Regions from separate parts of the Arthrobacter sp. TMN-50 genome, predicted to be linked through region 1. Evidence: riboswitches for the same ligand, from Rfam matches in the RefSeq annotation. Region 1 holds a riboswitch; each other region holds the start of a gene.
What was found. A riboswitch is a leader RNA that binds a small molecule or an ion and turns the genes downstream of it on or off. The one in region 1 is predicted to bind cyclic di-AMP.
Positions count from the first base shown of each region.

Region 2: another riboswitch for cyclic di-AMP. It lies ahead of ACX80A_RS14950 (C40 family peptidase); the one in region 1 lies ahead of ACX80A_RS09010 (NlpC/P60 family protein).
Region 3: another riboswitch for cyclic di-AMP. It lies ahead of ACX80A_RS07305 (NlpC/P60 family protein); the one in region 1 lies ahead of ACX80A_RS09010 (NlpC/P60 family protein).
Region 4: another riboswitch for cyclic di-AMP. It lies ahead of ACX80A_RS10940 (C40 family peptidase); the one in region 1 lies ahead of ACX80A_RS09010 (NlpC/P60 family protein).

Region 1 is NZ_JBTNDG010000005.1:152,733-158,000, reverse strand. Features, by position in the region: gene ACX80A_RS09030 (YceD family protein) at 1-283, shown strand, start outside; gene rpmF (50S ribosomal protein L32) at 286-489, shown strand; gene rnc (ribonuclease III) at 553-1,359, shown strand; gene mutM (bifunctional DNA-formamidopyrimidine glycosylase/DNA-(apurinic or apyrimidinic site) lyase) at 1,368-2,354, shown strand; cyclic di-AMP (ydaO/yuaA leader) riboswitch at 2,684-2,844, shown strand; gene ACX80A_RS09010 (NlpC/P60 family protein) at 2,848-3,738, shown strand; gene ACX80A_RS09005 (DinB family protein) at 3,846-4,400, shown strand; gene ACX80A_RS09000 (NAD-dependent epimerase/dehydratase family protein) at 4,425-5,268, opposite strand, start outside.
Region 2 is NZ_JBTNDG010000025.1:12,474-17,741, forward strand. Features, by position in the region: gene ACX80A_RS14935 (FAD-dependent oxidoreductase) at 1-599, opposite strand, end outside; gene ACX80A_RS14940 (class F sortase) at 1,182-1,697, opposite strand; gene ACX80A_RS14945 (hypothetical protein) at 1,681-1,815, opposite strand; gene ACX80A_RS14950 (C40 family peptidase) at 2,212-3,066, opposite strand; cyclic di-AMP (ydaO/yuaA leader) riboswitch at 3,070-3,283, opposite strand; gene ACX80A_RS14955 (metal-sensitive transcriptional regulator) at 3,606-4,013, shown strand; gene ACX80A_RS14960 (hypothetical protein) at 4,222-5,004, opposite strand.
Region 3 is NZ_JBTNDG010000003.1:217,301-222,568, forward strand. Features, by position in the region: gene ACX80A_RS07295 (HNH endonuclease) at 1-119, opposite strand, end outside; gene ACX80A_RS07300 (NlpC/P60 family protein) at 351-1,244, opposite strand; gene ACX80A_RS07305 (NlpC/P60 family protein) at 1,293-2,195, opposite strand; cyclic di-AMP (ydaO/yuaA leader) riboswitch at 2,201-2,365, opposite strand; gene ACX80A_RS07310 (M23 family metallopeptidase) at 2,490-3,290, opposite strand; cyclic di-AMP (ydaO/yuaA leader) riboswitch at 3,293-3,466, opposite strand; gene ACX80A_RS07315 (metal-dependent transcriptional regulator) at 3,605-4,312, opposite strand; gene serC (phosphoserine transaminase) at 4,559-5,268, shown strand, end outside.
Region 4 is NZ_JBTNDG010000008.1:85,550-90,817, reverse strand. Features, by position in the region: gene ACX80A_RS10950 (DUF305 domain-containing protein) at 1-558, shown strand, start outside; gene ACX80A_RS10945 (F510_1955 family glycosylhydrolase) at 621-1,262, shown strand; cyclic di-AMP (ydaO/yuaA leader) riboswitch at 1,471-1,684, shown strand; gene ACX80A_RS10940 (C40 family peptidase) at 1,688-2,578, shown strand; gene ACX80A_RS10935 (TetR/AcrR family transcriptional regulator) at 2,720-3,271, opposite strand; gene ACX80A_RS10930 (alpha/beta fold hydrolase) at 3,365-4,225, shown strand; gene ACX80A_RS10925 (isocitrate lyase/PEP mutase family protein) at 4,222-5,001, shown strand; gene ACX80A_RS10920 (glutamyl-tRNA reductase) at 5,258-5,268, shown strand, end outside.

The DNA.
Region 1 (5,268 bases):
CGAGGGAGATGAACTTGTTGAAGAGCACCGGGTTGATCGGGATTCAATTGATCTTGAGCCGGTGCTGCGGGACGCAGTGGTAACATCGCTGCCGTTCCAGCCGGTGTGTCGGGAGGACTGCGAGGGTCTGTGTTCTGAATGTGGAGCACGCCTTGCGGATGACCCCGACCATCAGCACGAAATTTTGGATCCCCGCTGGTCCGCCCTCACCGGGCTGGCTGGCACTGCAGCGTCAAGCGACGCGGCAGCAAGTACAGAGTCTGTCGAGAGAGAAGAGAGTTAGTCGTGGCTGTTCCTAAGCGGAAAATGTCCCGCTCGAATACCCGTGCACGCCGGTCCCAGTGGAAGGCAACTGCGCCCAAACTGGTGAAGACCGTGGAGAACGGCCGCGTTACCTACAGCCTGGCGCACCAGGCCAAGGTAGTAACCGACTCCGCCGGCACTGCACTGTTCCTTGAGTACAAGGGACGCAAGGTAGCCGACGTCTAACGACCGCTGCATACCCCGGCAACGGGGTAATCGCAGCGTTCTTATGCGAACGCGTAAGTAGACGTGGCTACTACTGAAGACCTTTTGAAGCGTCTCGGTGTCTCTATAGACGCCGGGACGCTTCGTCTTGCCCTAACGCACCGCTCATTTGCCTATGAGCAGGGGGGGATCCCCACCAACGAACGTCTCGAGTTCCTGGGCGACTCGGTGCTGGGGTTGGCGGTCACTGACGCGTTGTACCGCGACAACCCCGACCTGTCTGAAGGTGACCTCGCCAAGCGGCGGTCCGCCGTCGTCAGCACCCGTGCCCTGGCCGGGATAGCGCGCGACCTCGAGCTGGGTCAGCATGTCCTGCTCGGCCAGGGGGAAAAGCTGACTAACGGCAAAAACAAGGCGTCAATCCTTGCCGACACCATGGAAGCTGTCATCGGTGCCACGTATTTGAGTAATGGTATTGAGGTTGCCCGAGCCATGGTGATGCGGCTGGTTGCTCCACTGCTCGGCAGCGCTGCAGCGATGGGTGCCGGCACCGACTGGAAGACCAGCATCCAGGAAATCGCCGCCGCACGCCGCCTCGGCGTTATTGACTACAAGGTCACAGGCTCCGGGCCCGACCATGCCCGTTCCTTCGAGGCTCTCCTCACGGTGGGCGGTCTGCCGTATGGCTCGGGATCCGGTCCGTCGAAGAAGGAAGCGGAGCAGGAAGCGGCTGCCGCGTCATGGAAGATGCTGCGGGTCGTCGCCGCGGAACCCAAGTCGTCCGCCTCCTCGGCGTCGGTCCCTGCTGCTGCCGCCCCGACCGAGGACGCTGCCGATCCTACTGCTGCCGATCCTGCTGCTGCCGCCACGACTTCGACTGAGTCAGCCTAGGCTTCACGATGCCCGAACTACCTGAGGTCGAGGTGGTGCGCCGCGGCCTGGCCCGCTGGGTGTTGGGGCGAACCATCGACGACGTCGACATCCTCGACTCCCGGTCCATCCGCCGTCATGGGCTCGGGGTCGAGGACTTTGCAGGAAATCTGGTGGGGGCACGGGTGCTGGACGTAGTGCGGCGCGGAAAATTCCTGTGGATGCCGTTGGCTGCGCCGGCCGAGACCGCCAGCGCTGGTTCTGCTGCTGTCGCACCGGTCGCTCTGATGGCGCATCTGGGCATGAGTGGACAGTTACTGGTGAAGGATGCCGGTGCCCCAGCGGAAAAGCATCTGCGGGTCAGGCTGACACTGTCGGCTGCCGAGGATCCGTTGACCGGGCCTTTGCCGCGGGAACTGCGATTTGTTGATCAGCGAATTTTTGGTGGTCTCTTTGTCACGTCAATGGTGTCCACCGCGGACGGCCAGCCGGGCGGCCTCGGGGAACACCCGGTGCCGTTGATTCCGGCAGAGGCTTCCCACATTGCCCGCGACCCGCTCGATCCGGCGTTCTCCTTTGACGGGTTCTACGCGAAGCTGCGACGGCGCAAGACGGGTATCAAGCGGGCGCTTCTCGACCAGGGCCTGATTTCCGGGATCGGCAACATCTACGCGGACGAAGCACTTTGGGCTGCCAGGGTGCATTTCGCGCGGCCGACCGACTCCATGCGCCGGGCCGACGCCCTGCGGTTGGTGGATGCCTGCCGGGACGTCATGGTCCGGGCGCTTGAGGCGGGCGGTACCAGCTTTGACTCCCTGTACGTGAACGTCAATGGTGCGTCCGGATACTTCGAGCGTTCGCTGAATGCCTATGGCCGGGAGGGTGAACCGTGCACCCGCTGCGCCAGCGATCCGCTGTTGCCGGGGGTTTCGCCGATCCGGCGAGAAATGTTTATGAACCGTTCGTCGTTCAGCTGCCCGCGGTGTCAGCCCAAGCCCCGGAATGGCCGCTGGTAGGTCCTGGCCGCTGTCTCCGGAACCTTTTGCCCACTTGTCCTCCACCCGGGAGACTTACCCACATAGCGCAAGTGGGTCGGTAGCAGGTGCCTAGGGTGGGTAATCATTGGGTATGGACACACTAGACGACCATGAACGAACCGGAGACGTTTCTGGATCTCGTCCAACGCTGCCTCCGACCTCTTAGATCCGACATCAGCACCGAAGGGAGGTCCCTTTCCAAGGCACTGCCGCCGTAATCCAAATGTGACAAAACCCCCGGAGCGAAATGTACAGTAAACGGCACGCCGGGTTCCGTTCAACTCAGCGTCCTCCCGACAGATTGCCTAATTCTGCCGCTGCCGCGAGGTCCGTTCGCATACATCCGGCAGAAGCGGGGGAACCAGTAGTGGTCGCCGAAAGACGGCCTAGGGGTGAAGGCGTGGCATCACGCCCGGGTGGCTCCCATCCGAATCCGACAGCTAACCTCGCAGGCACTGGGAGAGGCAACATCATGTCCAAGAATCGTTACATCGCGCGCCACCGTGCAACCCCGCCAAGCGCCATGCAGACCGTGTCCAAGGCAGTCAGCTCACACGCTGGCGCTATCGGACGTCCAGCAGCAGTCGTCGTCGCAGCATCAGGTCTGATGTTGAGCGCCGGACTGCCAGCCAACGCTGCTGGAGAAATCAACGTCCAGGCCGCGCCGGCACCTGTCGCTCAGGCTGCCAGCGCCCCCGCCCCGGGCACGACCACTCACACCGTTCAGGCCGGAGACACTCTGGGCAGCATCGCAGGCGCCTACGATGTCAGCCTTGAGTCGATCTTCACCGCCAACGGTCTCGGCTGGGACTCGGTCATCTTCCCAGGCGAGGTCATCTCACTGACCGGCAGCACCGGTCCGGCAGCGCAGGTAGCGGCACCGGCTCCAGCAACTCAGGTAGCAGCACCGGCCCCGGCAACTCAGGCAGCGGCACCAGTTGCCCCCGCCGAGACCAGCAACCTGGGCATCACCACCGCCTCGGAGGACATTCAGCCAATCGCTGCAGCGTCCACCGGCGGGCAGGTGTCCAGCGCAGGGATCGCCGGAACCGCCCAGTCAATGATCGGCTCACCGTACGTCTATGGCGGCACCAGCCCAAGCGCTGGCTGGGACTGCTCAGGGTTCGTGCAGTGGGTCTATGCCCAGCACGGCATCGATTTGCCCCGCACCAGCCAGGCACAGATGGGCGCCCTGACCCCCACCAGCAACCCTCAGCCAGGTGACCTCGTCGTCCAGAACGGCGGCGGACACATCGGCATCTACATCGGTGGCGGCCAGATGGTCAGCGCACTGAACCCAGGCCAGGGCACCCTGGTCCACGCGGTCAGCGCCATGCCACTGGTTGGGTACTACACCCTCTAAACCCTCCGCTCCGGCGGTACGGGCACGAGTATTCGGATGCGTCATCGGAGAAATCCGGTGGCGCATCCATGCTTTCCGGACAGAACGGTCACCGATAAGGTAAGCCAATGACACCAGAAGCAACAGACGGTTCAGGCCGGGTCAACGGAAGATTGTGCCACGTCACCGAGCCCGCGCACCTCGGTGACGAACTGACAATCACCCTCGGCTTCCTGCAGCGCCAACGCGACCTGGTGGCCTGGAAAATGGAGGGAGCCGACGATGACGTGCTGCGCTCAGTCGCAACTCCGACCGGACTCACCCTGCACGGGCTGGTGCGTCATCTGGAGAACGTCGAACGGTCATGGCTCAGGGATGTCTTCGCCGGAGAGCAGGGTCTCGACTATGACTGGACCGATGAGGACCCCGACGGCGAATTTCACGTCCCACCTCACACCGCTATGGCACGGCTGCTCGAAGACTATGCGGCCGAGGCTGCACGCTGCGACGCCGTGGTCCAGGCAGCCGTCTCCCTTGACGCCACCTCGTCACGGGACGGCTACACGCTCCGATGGATCCTTCAGCATCTGGTGGAAGAAACAGCACGTCACCTGGGCCACATCGATGTTCTGCGGGAACAGGCCGACGGCGCCGTCGGCGAAGAGCCGGCCAATGGCAATTAGGGCGCCGAGGGGGAGTGGGGAAGCCTAGCGTCCCTGATAATGCAGTGCCAGACGGGACAGACCCTCATCGATTGACACGGTCGGCGTCCAGGCCAGCAGCTCGCGGGTGCGGCGCTGATCAAACCAGTGAGCGGTCGACAGTTGCTCGGCAAGGAACCGGGTCATGGGCGGTTCGCTTTCGATGCCACCCCGCTGCCACACGAACTCCACCAGCGACCCAGCGACCCGCGCCATCCGGCCCGGAACCGACCAACGCGGCGGCTGCACCCCACCAGCCCGGCAAATCCCCGCGATCAGCTCGCCGATTGGCCTCGGTTCACCGTTGGTGACCACCACGGCCTGCCCCGCCAACCGGTCCACGCCGTCAAGCGCGGCGGCGATCGCTGCTGCAGCATTGTCCACATAGGTGGTATCGACCAGGGCGGTGCCGGCGTCCAGGAAGGGCAGACGCCCGGCCCGGGCGCGCTCCATCACCCGCTCCACCAACTGGGTATCCCCGGGGCCCCACACAATGTGGGGTCGGACGGCGGCGACCCGGAAGTTCTCGCTGCTGGCGGCCAGAGCCAGCAGTTCAGCCCGTGCCTTGGTTTGGGCGTAGTTACCCCGCACCAGGTCCGGGGTGGCTTGCGTGGCACCCTGTCCCACAAGCGCCTCGCCCACATGCGCCACCGACGGCGACGAAACGAAGACGACGTCCCGCACCCCAGCGGAACGCGCAGCAGACAGCAGCAGCCGGGTGCCCTCCACATTGACTGCCTCAAAATCGGCCGCAGCACCCGCGAAGGACACCTTGGCCGCAAGATGTACCACCGCGTCCCTGCCCTGCACCGCCCGCCGGACGGCCGTCGAATCGGTGACCGATCCGAGA
Region 2 (5,268 bases), on a different contig from region 1:
ACCTCAACACCGAACTCTTCCCGGAGCCCCTGCTCCTGCTCACGCAGGTCGCCCGAAACCCGGTAGGGGACCAGCTGACAGCCAGCATTCAGGGCTTCCCCTTGTAGCCAGGACATGTACTTTTCGGTATCCACCACCGGGGCGAGGTATGAGTAAGCGTCCTGAACACCGACCCCCGGGCTCACTCCCCCAGCATCGGCCAACGCCGGATCGTGAACAAAACCTGGAACATTGCGAGCAATATCATGCATCTTCGCTAACTCAGCCGGTCGGGAAGCGATCGGGTACCGAAAGTAGAAAACGGCTGGCCGAATGAACACGCCAGTTTCCTGCGGCCGTTTAGCCAGCTCTCGGAATTGCTCGTATGAAGCCATAGCCCATGCCTTGGATTTCTCCAGCAGGATCTCGTCATGGTGGCGTCCACATACCGATGGCGGCCACTCCCACACCGCCCCCGCAGCGGTCGAGGTAACTTCCGGAGCGAAACTCTCGGCGACCACCGTCACGTTCCAGCCTTCCTTCCGCAAGGACAACGCCGTCGTTAGCCCGATCACTCCAGCCCCGATCACTAGGGCTCGTCGTCCGTGATTCTCCACCATCTCTTGCCACCTCACTGTCGTCGCTTCTATCTGAACCGCAACCGTAAACCTTCCATTCACTGGAAGGTCAATACGATCGCAATAGGTTCGCGTCAGCTCACGTTGTTTTGCTCGCGAAGCGTCGGGAATGAACACTTCTGCCTTGGCGGCCTAGGTGACTGGCCGAGTGCGACGTTGGGAACCGGCACCCCTCGCAGCTTTGTGTGAAGGCCGCGAACTTTTCCCGGAACAAGGGGCTTAGGGATTTCAAGTTCCAAAGTGAACTCGAAATACCAATCAGATATACGAGCGCCGCCGGGCTCGAGAACGAACTAATCGAAGCCGCACACGGAAAGACGCTCACCAAGCCCATCGCCCGCTACGGACGCGTTGATCTGCCAATTTTGCAGGTATTGGAAGCCGCTCTGGCTCTGGTATCGCCAGGACCGTCAAAACAGGCACGGTCTGGCCCTAATCCTCCTACCTAATGCCATCGTCGGCGTCTAAGACTACGAACTGCAGAGTGGCCCTAAATAGCGTGCTCCCAGTCACTAGTGCAGGGATCGTTGATCGGGCCAGCAGCGGCTATCGAATTCACAGGTCTTAGGTGACCAGCTTTGCGTAGACGACGTAGTTATCGTCGAATTCACCGGTATCTGGGTTATAGCCGTCGCAGGTGATCAGGCGTAGTTCGGATCCCTCCGTGTTGCCGTAGACCGTCAGGGTCGGAAACTCGTCTTTGACGTACTGCTCGCCGCGTTCGAAAACGAAGGTCGCCGTGGTGCCGTCTTCACGAAGCACATCAATGGTGTCCCCGGCCTTGAGTTTGCGCAAGTCGGCGAAGACGCCTGGTCCGCCGCCGGTTGCATTGACGTGGCCTAGGAGGACAGCTGGTCCGCGTTCGCCGGGGGTGGGGGACTCGTTATACCAGCTCGCCGGGGCGCCGGGGCCATCTGGAGGAACCTCCAGTGAGCCGTTTTCACGCAGCCCAAGGCTAAGCAGCTCTGATCCGGCGCCGATGGAGGGCACACTGAATGAAACCGGGGCCGACTCGGGCAACACCGGCAACTGGGTAGGAGCAAGGGCCGCCGCCGCGGGCATCTCAGGCGCGGGCGGCACAGGTGTCGGCGTGGGTGTCGGCGTGGGTGTCGGCGTGGGAGCTGGAACCGCGGGCGAGGAAGAAACCGTCGGCGCCGACGCCGTTCCTTGGCTTTGGGGTGGGGCGTCTGTTGCGCAACCGGTAAGGATGAGGGCAGCAACTGCTGCTGAGGCTAGGTAGCCACTGCGACGTCCGCTGGGTGAGCTGAGCATGATGAGCTTTGTCCAATCAATTCGTGGGACTTAGAGGGTTGTTCCTTGACATTGCTACTGCAGGCCCCCAACCAACGTGCTTGACTATTCTTCGAAACAGCCGTCGAAACGGATGGGTTCCTCGTGAACCGACTGACCAGCAAGCAACCGGGGCATGTTTATGTTCATGGTGGCCGCCTGCGACTGTTAGCCGTGAACGGCGGCTAATCGCAGCATGGTCAGACAATATGGGAACCCGGACACAAAAAGTGGCAGGTGCCCTCCGTCCAGGACATCTGCCACTTTTGTTCAGTTTACGGAGTCTCTCCGCAAGGCCTAGGTGTTAGCCGTTGACTCGGACGAAATATGATCCGGCGAGGTCGGATAGCGGATGCTCAATGGTGAGGTTAGCCCCGTTCATGCCGCTGCTGATGACGTTGCCGTTCCCGACGTAGATACCGATGTGGCCGGGGCGGACGACCAGATCGCCGGGCGCGGGGCTTGAGACTCGGGTTCCGTACTGATCGAATTGCAGGGGTCCGAGGTCTCCGACGTTCAGGCCGATGGAACGCAATGCCCGCTCGACGAGGATGGTGCAGTCCTGGATGGAACCGAGCTGCCCGTATGCCGAGGCGACAAGGGCTGCGCCGACTCCGCTTGCCGGAACTGACGGGGTTTCCTGTGTAATTGGGGTGATAGACCCCGAGGCCAACGTCATCATGGCTGGCACGGCGGGGGCTGGTGCCACTGGGACTGCTGCCGGGGCGATTGCCTGGGCTGCAGGTGCCGCTGGAACAGTAGCGGGGCTGACGGCCGCGCTTGCACTGCTGGTGAGCTGGATCTGCTGCCCCGGGTAGATCACTGAGGCATAGGACAGGCCGTTCTGTGCCAGAAGGTTTTCAAGGCTCAGTCCGTGCAGCGCGGCGATCGCGCCTAAAGTGTCACCGGCGACGACAGTGTGAACCCCTGCAGCCGTTGCCGAGACGGTTGTTGCCTGTGCGGTCGTGGCATTCTCGGCGTAGGTTCCCGCGTGAGCGGTGGCTCCAACGGAGAAAACGAGGCTGCCGGTCGCGGCTGCGATGATGGCTGGCTTGCCCAGTGCGACGGCGTTGGTCTTCGCGGTCTGAGCGAGGCCCTCAAGGGCGATGGAGTGGGTAGTGGCGGCGCGGTGGCGTGCCGAAAGGAATGAACGTGACATGGTAATTTGCCTCTCCCATGCCTGCGGGGTGAGCTGTCGGGTTCGGATGGGAGTCACCCGGCCGTCCGCTACCTAAGTGCAGCGCCTGCCATCGCGAACGATGCAGGTTCTACGCTGGATAGTCGAATCGACTTAACCCCGAGGGTCACCGCGTGCGGCGGCCCGGTGGAAACGTGGTTCCCCCGTCCCTGCCATCTGGATTGTGCGAACGGCTCCCGGTGCAGCGGCAGGGCTCGGCATTCTGCACGGGAATATGATCTTGGCGGGGGTGCCGGGATCACTCGGACGAGAATACCCCACCCTGGTATCTATGTCACGTAACGGTTACGGTTACGGTATTCAACACCCACTCATGTGGCTACTAGGTTTGGTGTGCCTACGATCGATGAGCGGAACCCATAACGGCACTCAAGCGTTCTGGGCGAGTTGAAGCGTCGTTCATACTTATGGTTGCTGCGCGGAACGCGTAGCTGGGGACGCACCACCGATCTGATCTGGGCACGGCCGGAGCATATCTGTTGGTAGTGAAAGGAAAGCACGTGAGCGCCGAACCTGGATCTCGAAGCAGTACAACAGACTCCCTGAAGGCAGCTGACACGGAGTTCTCCCCGGCGGAGCCAACAAAGACTGATCATCCGGCGACCAATCAAGCAGTACATGGCTACTCCTCGGACAAGGCCGCCTGCTTGCGGCGTCTGAAGCGCATCGAAGGACAAGTCCGCGGGATAGCACGCATGATTGACGAAGATCAATACTGCATCAACATCCTTACCCAGGTCGCTGCGGCAAACAGTGCAATGCATGCCGTAAGCCTGGGATTGCTGGAAAACCACCTGCAACACTGCGTCGTCGAAGCAGCGCAAGAAGCTAGAACCACCGGATCCGCCGAAGCCATCGACGCGAAGGTCAAGGAAGCAACCCAGGCCATCAGCAGACTGCTACGCTAACCGTCATTCTTGGTCTCGCCTCCCTATGCAGGTATCCCAGAAGATTTGGCGGGGAGTGTGGTCGCCCACGACAGGGATACCGCTGTCGTCTGTGTACGACAAACGACCGCCGCAGAGGTTTGGGGCTTCTGCGGCGGTCGTTTTGGGTGAGCTATTCGGTGGAAGGTTCGGATCCGGTTAGTTCAGGTAGTGATGTGTGTTTAGCTGTTTATGCGTTGGTGTTGCTGCGGCGGACCATGTAGGTTCCACCGGCTGCTGCGGCCAGAACGAGTCCGCCACCGAGTGCGAGCATGGCAGTGTTGGACCCGGTTTCCTGGGCCACACCGGTGTCAGCGCCACCGGCAGGCATGTCACCCATCTGGGAGGCTACAAGAGTTCCACACAGCGCCGGTGAGGTTGCCCCGAGAGGAAGTGAAGGATCCAGGTCACTTGGGGAGTTGAAGACTTCCTCGGAGACACCAGCAGTTGCCGGGTCCAGGCCGTGGACAACGACGACGGCGGTGCCGGCTTCGAGGGAGGCCTTGGTTTCGGCGTTGAGGTCAATCTCGCGTTCGACGGTGTAGCTTCCGCCCTGGCCGCCGAGCTCGAGGTTGAGGCCCTCCTCAGGGCCGGTGGCGCCGCTGGTGGTTAGTGTGGTCAGGATACCACCGTAGGAGGGAGCACCGTCGGTGGTGTTCAGGATGCCATCGCCGTTTGCGTCATCGGCTGGGGTCGGGCATTCACCCAGTGCTCCACCGTGGATGTGCTGGACGTGAGGGTATGGCCCGTCCATGAAGGTCTCTGCAAGACCGGAAACCTGCAAGTCCACCAATGCCTTGTCACCGGTGACATCAACGGTGATGGTGCCGGTGCCGGTGGTGCCGTTGAGCTGGCCCAGGGTCGAGGAGTAGGAATGGCTCTCTTCGCCATGCGCTATCGCTGGGGAGGATGCCATGGCTAAAGCGCCGAGGGCGAGGGTGGGGACTGCAAGAAAACGCATGGCCTTGTTCATGAAAGTTATTCCTTCACTGTGCGGTGAGCGCGCATCCCGGGTAGGACACGCCCTAATAAGTGATTCGGAGCACACTCCTGGGTGGATTGCCCCCACACAGCTACCCTGAAGCTCCAGCACCCGCAAAACGTTGTGGTGCTTGTTCTCACTGTAAACAAAGAACCGCCCCCTGGATAGCGTATTTGTGTGACGGATGATCCTGGTGAGGCGCGTGGGTATCTTCGGCCTATCGCCGAAAACTATCTAGCCCGATGGTTGCGGTGC
Region 3 (5,268 bases), on a different contig from region 1:
ACCGGGTCCTCCCCTTCCGCGACCACACTCGCCTTTCCCGCCAGCACAAGCACCAGCGCCCGGCGGAAGGTCACTACCGCCAGTGGCTCATATCCAGCATTCAGAACGAGAGTGCGCATGCACATTCCTCTTTGCCGACTTCGGGCCTGCGTCCCTGTGGTCCGGGAGAACAGGACGACAACTGACTTATTCAGAGTAAGAGTAGTTCGGCGGACGCCCGGTTTGCTAATCCACCGACCAGGGACAGTGCGTGGCGTCGGCGGACCACGGTGGGCCAGCATCAGGTTTATACGCGAGGAGGACCCGGGGATCGAAATCCTCGGGTCCTCCAGGCTGAAGCGTTGTGTGTCTTAGCCGCCAACGCGGATGTAGACGGGACCTGAGCCCAGGTCAGCTGGTGCAACAACTGTCTGGTTGCCGTTAAATCCCCCGTGGACGGCCTGGCCACCACCAATGTAAACGGCGATGTGAGCCACTCCGGCGCCACCATCCGCATAGTAAAGTAAGTCGCCCGGAATAGCTTCGCCAGCGCTGACGGTGCGTCCGAGGGACAGGTAACCGGCTGGCCAGCCGTGGAAGTTGATCCCTGCGGCTGCGAGGGCGTTGCTGACGAGGCGGGTGCAGTCCTGGGTGACCCCAAGCTGTCCCTGCGCTGCAGCAGCGATGGTGGCAGCTACCCCGGAGGAAGCGGCTGGCTTTTGCTGTGCGGCCGGAGCCTCGGCTGCTGGCGCAGACTGAGCGGGTACAACCTGAGCGGGCACTGCCTGAGCGGGCGCTACCTGGGTGGGCGCTGCCTGCTTCAGTTCTGCAACAGGTGTGACGGGTGTTGGTTCAACGGGTGCTACTTCGGCGGCCGGGGCCACGACGGGAGCTTCGGCTACCTCGGCGACGGTTTCCACCTGTGCGGTCACTGTGGGGGCTTCGACGATGGTCGGAGCCGCAACGGCCTTGACCGGGGTGCGGTTGAAGGCGATCTCGGCGTCCGCTGGTGCCTCGACAACTGCTGGTGCTGCCTGAATCTCCAACGCCGAGGCGAGGGCGACGCGTTCCACCGACTCGAGCGAAAGGTCGGCGGCGTTGGCCGACACCCCGCCAGTCAGAACAAGGCCGGATGCTGCGGCGATGACGGCAGCCTGCCGACCCATGCCACCGGCGTTTTCGGTGACTGCCTTGGCCAGGGCCGAGAAATTGGTGGTCTGGCGTCTATCGGCGCGGTGACGTGCAATAGCGGCGCGTGTTGTCATTCTGAGATTCTCCAGTTTGATTCTTGGGCTTTAGCGGACACGGAAGCTTTAGCGGACACGGACGAAACTGGAGCCAGCGAGGTCAGCTAACGGGTGCAAAATGGTCGCGTTGACCCCGTTCATTCCGCTGCTGATGACTTGTCCGTTGCCGACGTAAATCGCAACGTGTCCCGGGCGGATGACGAGGTCCCCTGGCTGAGGCGAACCGACCACGTCGCCGTACGCATAGAACTGCTCGGGCCCCAGGTCACCGACCGTCTTACCAACCGAACGCAAGGCCACCTCGACGAGAACCGTGCAATCCTGCACTGCGCCGATCTGCGAGTAGGCACTAGCTACGAGAGCCGCACCGATACCACTCGAAGAAACACTGGCGGGCTGTGGCTTCGGGGCCACCTCTTTAGCGGCAGGCTCCGGAGCCGCAACGGCTGGAGCAGGCGCGGCGGCTGCAGGCGTTGCGGCGGCTGCAGGCGTTGCGGCGGGACCCTGCGCCGGTGCTGTAGCGGGACCCTGCGCCGGTGCTGTAGCGGGACCCTGCGCCGGTGCTGATTCCTGAACGGCGGGCTCGACGACGGCGGTCGGAGCGAGGACCTCAGCTACAGGCGCGACGGCGTCGGCCTGGACCTCAACTACTGGTGCGATTTCCACCACAGCGGGCGTTGCCGTGACGGCGGTGCGCTCGAAGGTGATGTCTGCGGTGGCGGCCGCGCTAACGGAGTCAGCGGTAACCGCAACGGGATTCAAGGGGGTGGAGAGTGCAACGCGCTCAGACTGGCCGATCCCGTGGGCTGGCAGTCCGGCTGTCAGGACCAGTCCCGAAGCTGCGACGATGACCGCGGCCTGGCGGCCTACTGATCCAGCGTTCGACGAGACAGCGCTGGAGATGGCTGTCAAGGGGCTGGTGTGCGTGCGGACGGCCCGGTGGCGGCCCAGAGAAGAGCTAGTTGACACGTTTGATTGCCTCTCCCAATTGCCTGCGAGGTGAGCTGTCGGATTCGGATGGGAGTCACCCGGCCACATGATTTCCTACTGGAAACACGCGACTTAACCCCAAGGATTTCCTGCGAAATCCAGTAATTGGTTCCCCCGCCTCTGCCATGCGAATTGTGCGATCGGACCCCGGGCAGTGGCAGAGCTAGGCGATCTGCTCGGGAGTGCCAAATTGACTAGAATTTGGCACGAGGTTGACGGTACATCAGATTGATCACAATGTCACATTCCGGTCACGGAACGATATGTCCTTGGTTACAGCCAGCCCATGGGGTCCACTGTTTGACCGTCAACCATCACCTCGAAGTGCAGGTGGCAACCGGTTGACGCGCCGGTACTGCCGCTCTGTGCGACCACCTGAGCGCGGTCAACTTTCTGCCCCTCATTGACGCTACTGAGGGAAAGATGGTTATAGGAGGATTCGAGCCCGTTGCCGTGGTCGATGACTACACGGTTCCCGCCGCCATAGGGGTGCCACCCAGCAAAGGTGACGGTGCCGGCCGCTGCGGCGAAGACTTCAGAACCGCAGGAGCTGCTGAAGTCCTGTCCGGAATGCAGCTCGCCGCTCATCCCTGTGATCGGACTTACCCGGTAGCCGAAGGGTGAGGTGAGGACCAGCTCTTTCATTGGCGCTGACAGGGACCCTCGGGCCGCGGCCGGCACGGCGGTCGATCCTGCGGCGGTCATGATCTCACTGAGCTTGACGTCGGCATCGAACGTGCTCTGCAGCGCGGTGCGACTGAAGTCGACCGGAGCAGCGGCCGGGACCTTGATGTCGCGGGGTACTGCCGTTTCGATGACGGCGGCGGCAGCGCCGGCGGCGTCCGGCATGTCCTCGGCCGGAATGGATGCGGCGGTGGTGGGCAACGCGATGGTCAGCACCAGGCCTGAGGCGGCGGCGGCGATCGCGATCTTCTGGCTCAGCCCGGTCACTGAGAGGTCGTTCCTGACGCGGGTGGCCCGACGTCGTCGATCGAGACGCTGGGCGTCTCGGGGACGCGCGGTAGGTACCGGGGCACCGGCACGGCGGCGTCCCGAAGCATGCTGCTTCGACAAAGGGTCCCTTTCGTATATGCCTGCGAAGTTAGCTGTCGGATTCGAGTCGGGAAGTAACTCGGCCCAGATCTGATCCGCTGACACGGCACCGGATCCGGGCTTCACCCCAAGGCGGCAGATCGGCCGCCGTCGATGGGTCCTCCGCCCCTGTCACGGGTTCTCAGCATCCTGATCCGCTGACAGGGTTAGGCGTGCGGATCAGGTAACGCTGATGTATCAACGCCAGTTTTCCATTATCCGCGACCAGACGCAAAAGAGATACGTTCGTTATCTTTTCCTGTGGATAACTTGCGGCAACAGTGCGCTTTACTACCTTAAGGCACTGTCGTGCTGACCGAGACAAATACGTGCGCGGCGACGTCGGGCGGCAGTTCGAGCGCCCCGTCGATCCCCTCGACCCGGACCGACACGTAATCGCCGACCGTCTGCGCGCTGATGACTGTTCCTGGCCGCAATCCGCCCTCATCAAGCTGCGAGAGCAACTCGGGATCCACCTGGATGGGCTCCGCCAGCCGGACAAGGGTGACCACCGACCCCGAGGGGTTGGTTCCGACTACTGAGAGGAGACTGCGCACACCGGCAGCGAAGTTTTCGGTCGGCGGGCCGCCCAGCGCTTCGAGCCCGGGGATGGGGTTGCCGTAGGGCGACTCGGTGGGCTTTCCCAGCAGCTCGTACAGGCGCTGTTCAACCCGTTCGCTCATCACATGCTCCCAGCGACACGCCTCCTCATGGACGTACGCCCAATCGAGACCGATCACATCGGAAAGCAGCCGTTCAGCGAGGCGGTGTTTACGCATCACACCGATGGCGCGACGTCGACCGAGGTCAGTGAATTCCAGGTGGCGGTCGCCGGAAACCACCACCAATCCATCACGCTCCATCCGGCCGATGGTCTGCGACACAGTCGGACCCGAATGGCGGAGCCGTTCGGCGATCCGGGCGCGGAGGGCAACTATGTTCTCCTCCTCCAGTTCCAGGATCGTCCGCAGATACATCTCAGTGGTATCGATGAGGTCCGTCATACGGTTCAGCTCCTAGGCACTGGTGCGGGATGGAACAGCGGGCAGCTTTCGCGGTGGGAACGCGGCACGTAACGCCAGCGCCGAACGTGAGTCCTACGCCTCCCAAGGTTAACTCATTTCCCGCTGGCCCGGGCAATCAGGCGTCGCCGTGCGCACCACGTGGTCTGTTCACAAATGCCAGCGGAGGCAGGCAGTGCGGCAGAATGAAACCCGTCCCACGTTGCGCGCTTACCCCTTGGAGAAACCATGAGCATTTCCCCGGACCACACGATCCCCGCTGGGCTCCTCCCCGCGGACGGGCGCTTCGGCGCTGGCCCCTCGAAGGTGCGCGATGAGCAACTGGAAGCACTCACCCAGGCCGGGCGTACCCTGCTGGGGACGTCCCACCGCCAGGCGCCGGTGCGCAATCTTGTCGGGTCCATCCGGGAGGGTCTGACCCAGCTGTTCAGCGCGCCGGATGGCTACGAAGTGATCCTGGGCGTCGGCGGGTCCACCGCGTTCTGGGATGTAGCCTCCTTCGGGTTGGTTGACACCAAGGCCCAGCACCTGTCCTTCGGCGAGTTTGGGTCGAAGTTCGCGTCAGCGACCAGCCGGGCCCCGTTCCTTGAAGCGTCGACGGTGATCACGTCGGCCCCTGGGACCCGACCCACACCGGTGGCGGAGGCCGGCGTCGACGTCTACGCCTGGCCGCAGAACGAGACATCCACCGGTGTCGCCGCTCCGGTCCATCGGGTGGATGGTGCCGCACCGGATGCGCTGGTCCTCATTGACGCGACCTCGGCCGCTGGCGGACTGGACGTTGACATCAGCGCTTCCGACGTCTACTACTTCGCGCCGCAGAAGAACTTCGCGTCCGACGGCGGTCTGTGGCTGGGCATGTTCTCCCCCGCCGCGCTGGAACGCGCGGAGCGGATCGCTGCGAGCGGCCGTTGGGTCCCCGATTTCCTGAGCCTCAG
Region 4 (5,268 bases), on a different contig from region 1:
CCCGCGACTTCGGTGGACGAACCATCGGCTTCCACCCCGGAAACAACCTCAGCCGAATCCACTGCCGAGGTATCGCCCGAGCACAACGACGCCGACGCGATGTTCGCTCAGTCGATGATTCCCCACCACCAACAGGCGGTCGAAATGAGCGACGTGATGCTAGCCAAGGACAATGTCAGTCCCGACGTCGTCAATCTGGCCACCCGGATCAAAGAGGCACAGGACCCCGAGATTGAAACCATGACCAGCTGGTTGGAAGCGTGGGACCGGCCGGTCATGCCCGAAGGTGGGATGGCGGGCCACGGCATGGGATCCACCGGTGGTGTGGACGGAATGATGGGCCAAGACCAGATGGCCGACCTTGAAGCCGCGGAAGGTGACGATGCGGCCGAGATGTTCCTCGAATCGATGACTGAACATCACATCGGCGCGGTGGACATGGCCCATGAAGAAATCGACAACGGAGAGAACCCCGAAGCAATTGCGCTCGCCGAGACGATAGCGGAAACCCAGCAAGCGGAAATTCAGGAAATGGAAGAACTGCTCGCCGGATTCTAGCCCTGCGGGTGTTCCACCGGATGAGGAGGGCAAAAATTGGCCCTCCTCATCCTTAGCCAGCCATCAAAATCGGCCCAACCATTGATCTGATGGGTTTTACCGCGGCGGGAAACGGAGACTTCTACGCATCCGGGCATCCGGGGCCTGGATCAGAACTTCCCGACCCGGTCGGGCTCATTCGATCGACCGACCAGGGGCAAAGCTGGCAGCCGCTATCCCAGCAGGGCGAGTCCGACTTCCATGCCCTCGCCGCCACCGACTCCGGGATAGTGGGATTCGACGGTCAGCTCCGGATCAGCGACGACGGAACCTCCTGGGACTTCGTCGATGGACAGATTCCTGCGTTCAACCTCGCTGCAACACCCCGTGACGGTACTGTTCTCGCGACAACCGAGGGAGGCCTGCAACGTTCCACGGACAACGGCGAGACGTGGGCTGCCGTACCTGGAGCGCCCCTCCTCATGTTGACCGCCCTTTCTGAAGGTATTGCTGCGGGAATTACACCTGAGGGCCAGATCCATACCAGCCGGGACGCAGGTTTGACCTGGACGAAACAAGGTATAGTTTCCGGTCAGGCAGCGGCGATCACAACCCACATGCTTGACGACGGCTTAATGCGGATCTGGGTCGCGACCGAAGACAGAGTCCAGGTTTCCAACGACAACGGGCGGACCTTCACGAACATTCGATCCAACCACCAGTAACCGCCCGGACCGGAGGGACGACGGTTCAGAGAATCGGTATCGTTACTTCGTTCGAAGGACGTGGAACCTGATCGCCCCCTGGGCAATCCCTGGGAACCGTTACCCTAATGTGACTTAAATACCAGGGTGGGGTATTCTTTTTCGAGTGATCCTGGCACCCCGCCGAGATCACACTCCCGAGCAGAATGCCGAGCCCTGCCGCTGCTCCGGGAACCGTTCGCACAATCCAGATGGCAGGGACGGGGGAACCACGTTTCCACCGGGCCACCGCACACGGTGACCCTCGGGGTTAAGTCGATCCGACTATCCAGTGCATGACCTACGTCGTTCGCGATGGCAGGAATAGTGCACCGGTGGCGGCCGGCCGGGTGACTCCCATCCGAACCCGACAGCTCACCCCGCAGGCATGGGAGAGGCAAACCACCATGTCACGTACGTCCATCCCGGCACGTCACCGCGCCGCCACCAACCACTCCATCGCCCTCGAGGGCCTGGCCCAGTCAGCGAAGTCCAACGCCGTCGCACTGGGCAAACCAGCAATCATCGCAGCCGCGACCGGCAGCCTTGTCTTCTCGGTCGGAGCTACCGCCCACGCCGGAACATACACCCAGGACGCCGGAAACACAGCTCAAGCAACAACCATCTCAGCGCCCGCTGCTGCCGCGGGAGCTCACACGGTCGTCGCCGGCGATACGCTTGGGGCGATTGCCTCACGGAACGGCATCAGCCTTGACAATCTGCTGACGCAGAATGGCCTGTCCTACGCCTCCATCATCTACCCGGGGCAGCAGATCCAGCTCGCAGGCGGCGCGGCCCCTGCCGCCGATCCCGCTACCGTTCCGGCACCATCCGCACCTGCACCGTCCGCGCTTCAAGCGTTCGCCCCAGTGGCTCCCGCCGCGGCACCGACGGCTGCGGCACCGGCGGCTGCGCCGGCAATGATGGCTCTGGCTTCCGGTTCCATCACCCCGATTGCATCAGACAGTCCTTCCACTCCAGCGAGTGGCGTTGGCGCTGCACTGGTCGCTTCGGCTTACGGCCAGCTTGGGTCCATTCAGGATTGCACCATCCTCGTCGAGCAGGCACTACGCTCCATCGGCCTGAACGTTGGCGACCTTGGACCGCTGCAGTTTGACCAGTATGGAACCCGGGTATCAAGCCCCGCGCCCGGTGACCTCGTCGTCCGCCCCGGCCACATTGCGATCTATGTGGGGAACGGGAACGTCATCAGCAGCGGCATGAACGGGGCCAACCTCACCATTGAGCACCCGCTGTCCGACCTCGCCGGATCTTACTTCGTCCGAGTCAACGGCTAACACCGAGGCCGTACGGATATCCTCCGTAAGCCGAACAAGAGTGGCAGGTGCCCTGAACGGAGGGCATCTGCCACTTTTGTGTTTTACTAACTCATGCCTGACCTGATCTGAATAGTCGTTGGGTATCAGCGTTCGAGAAGCTCAGCGGGAGTCGATGAGGATTTCGGCCGCTCGGCGGGCTTGCCCTGCGGGTTCGATGGTGCCGCTAATCGCGGCGGTGGTTTGTGCGCCTTCCGCCAGGATGGCCAGCTGAGCGGCAAGTTCCTCGGTTCCACCGGCGTCGGCGACCAAGCGGGATAGGTACTCCTGAAAGGAGCGTTTATGTAATCGGGCTATCTCGGCAACTGCAGGCGAAACGGCGCCAAGCTCCCCGAAGGCATTAATAAACCCGCAGCCCCGAAATGAGTCGGTGGCAAACCAGTCGGCGAGATAATCGTAGACGGCCAGCAGGCGTTCCCGTGGGGACGTGGCGCGGTCTACAGCAGACGTGACGCCATCGGTCCACAGCTGGTGCCGGTACCGGAGCACCGCAAGCACAATCGCCTCTTTAGATGAAAACAGCAGATATAGCCGCTTCAGGGATACGCCAGAGGCCTCTCGCAAATCATCCATTCCTACAGCCTGGATGCCGCGCCCGTAGTACAGCGAGTCAGCGGCCTCGATCACCCTGTCGCGCACCTTTCCTTCGTCCATTGTCCCAGTGTACTTGCGGCGGAACCGCCGTTCCCGTAGTGTCGGTAGTATCCTGAGAACGCTCGTTCTCATCCTATTGGAAGGATTCGCTTGATGCCGTACATCACCGCCGGATACGAAAACTCGGCCCCAGTTCAGCTGTACTTCGAGGATCACGGAGACGGCCAGCCGATCGTTCTGATTCACGGGTATCCCCTTGACGGGTCGTCATGGGAGAAGCAAAGCTCGGCCCTTCTTGATGCTGGCTACCGGGTCATCACCTACGACCGAAGAGGTTTTGGTAAGTCCTCCAAACCCACCACTGGCCATGACTATGACACCTACGCCGCTGACCTGCAGGCAGTCCTGGAATCGCTCGATCTGCGTGATGCTGTCCTGGTCGGATTCTCCATGGGAACCGGCGAAGTGGGACGGTACCTTGGCACCTACGGTTCAGACCGCGTTACGAAGGCAGTATTCCTCGGTTCGCTTCAGCCCTTCCTACTGAAGACCGAAGATAATCCTGCTGGGGTTTCTCAGGAGGTGTTCGATGGGTTGCTTGCGGCAGTCAAGTCGGATCGGTACGCATTCTTTACCAACTTTTTTGATGACTTCTTTAACACCAAAGACAACCTCGGCGCCCGGCTTAGCGAGGAAGCACTCGCAGCAAACAAGAACCTTGCCTACGCGGCTTCTTCTCACGCCTCTGTATGGGCACAACCCACCTGGCTCACCGACTTCCGTGCAGACGTCGCCAAGATCACTGTGCCCTCGCTGATCGTGCACGGTACAGCTGACAATATTTTGCCGATCGACTCGACAGGACGGGAGTTCCACAAAGCCTTGCCTGAGGCGGACTATGTGGAGATCGAGGGAGCCCCTCATGGCATGCTTTGGACCCATGCCTCAGAGGTGAATGATGTGCTCCTTCGCTTCCTTGACAAGGAACTGACAGGAAACGGGGGCGAAAAATGACCGAACAGTACATCCTCGAGCGCGCCCAGCAATTGCAGTCGTTGCACACCGCACCGGAGATCCTGCGGGTTGTCAACGTTTGGGACGCCATCAGCGCCACGACTGTCGCAGCACTGCCTGGGACCAAAGCGATCGCCACGGCTGGTCACTCAATTGCCGCCTCCTACGGTTATGCCGATGGCGCCATGCCTTTGGACACGGCACTGGCCGGGGTGAAAACGATCGTAGACGCCGTTGCCCTTCCCGTTACAGCCGATCTTGATGACGGATACGAAAACCCGGCCGAGACGATACGCCGAGCGATCGGGCTCGGCGTCGTTGGCGCCAACGTCGAAGACCGACTGCGACCCTTCGATGAATCCGTCGCCCGCGTGCAAGCCATCATCGCCGCAGCCAACGACGAGGGCATCGCGTTTCAGTTGAACGCGCGCACGGACGCGATTGCACGTGCCGGTGACCGCCCAATGAAAGACAGCATCGACGACGCAATCCGCCGAGGTCGAGCTTTCCTGGACGTCGGGGCAGCCCTGGTATTCGTTCCCGGAGCGCTGACCCGTGACGTCATCGAGCCCCTCGTCGACGGATTTGGAAAGGGACGGCTATCAGTGATCGGAGCCCCCGGCGCCCTGACAGCAACCGAGCTGCAGGAACTCGGTGTCGCCCGCGTCTCCTACGGACCCTTCACTCAACGGGTTGCATTGCGAGCACTTCGGGACCTCGCCACCGATTTGTACGGGGCCGGCGTAATTCCGGTCGACACCCCGGCCCTGAACTAAGCGCCGAACAGTGGCGGCTGAAGGTTTGAGCGCTTGTTTAGAGCTTCAGCCGCCACTCTGCCACCTTCTGACGTCCACCTTCTTGTGTCAGAGGCAAAAAGATCTCACCTGGCTTCCCCGTTGGGACCCTCGCTTACGGACCGGGTCCGGCGAGGTCTCAAGATTTTCCAAAGGTTTCCGTATCATCCTGTCTTCAGAGCAACGTGGGGCGGACGCAATGTGGTGGTTCGCGACACCTAGTTAGAGGGGACCAGCAATGTCTGAAAT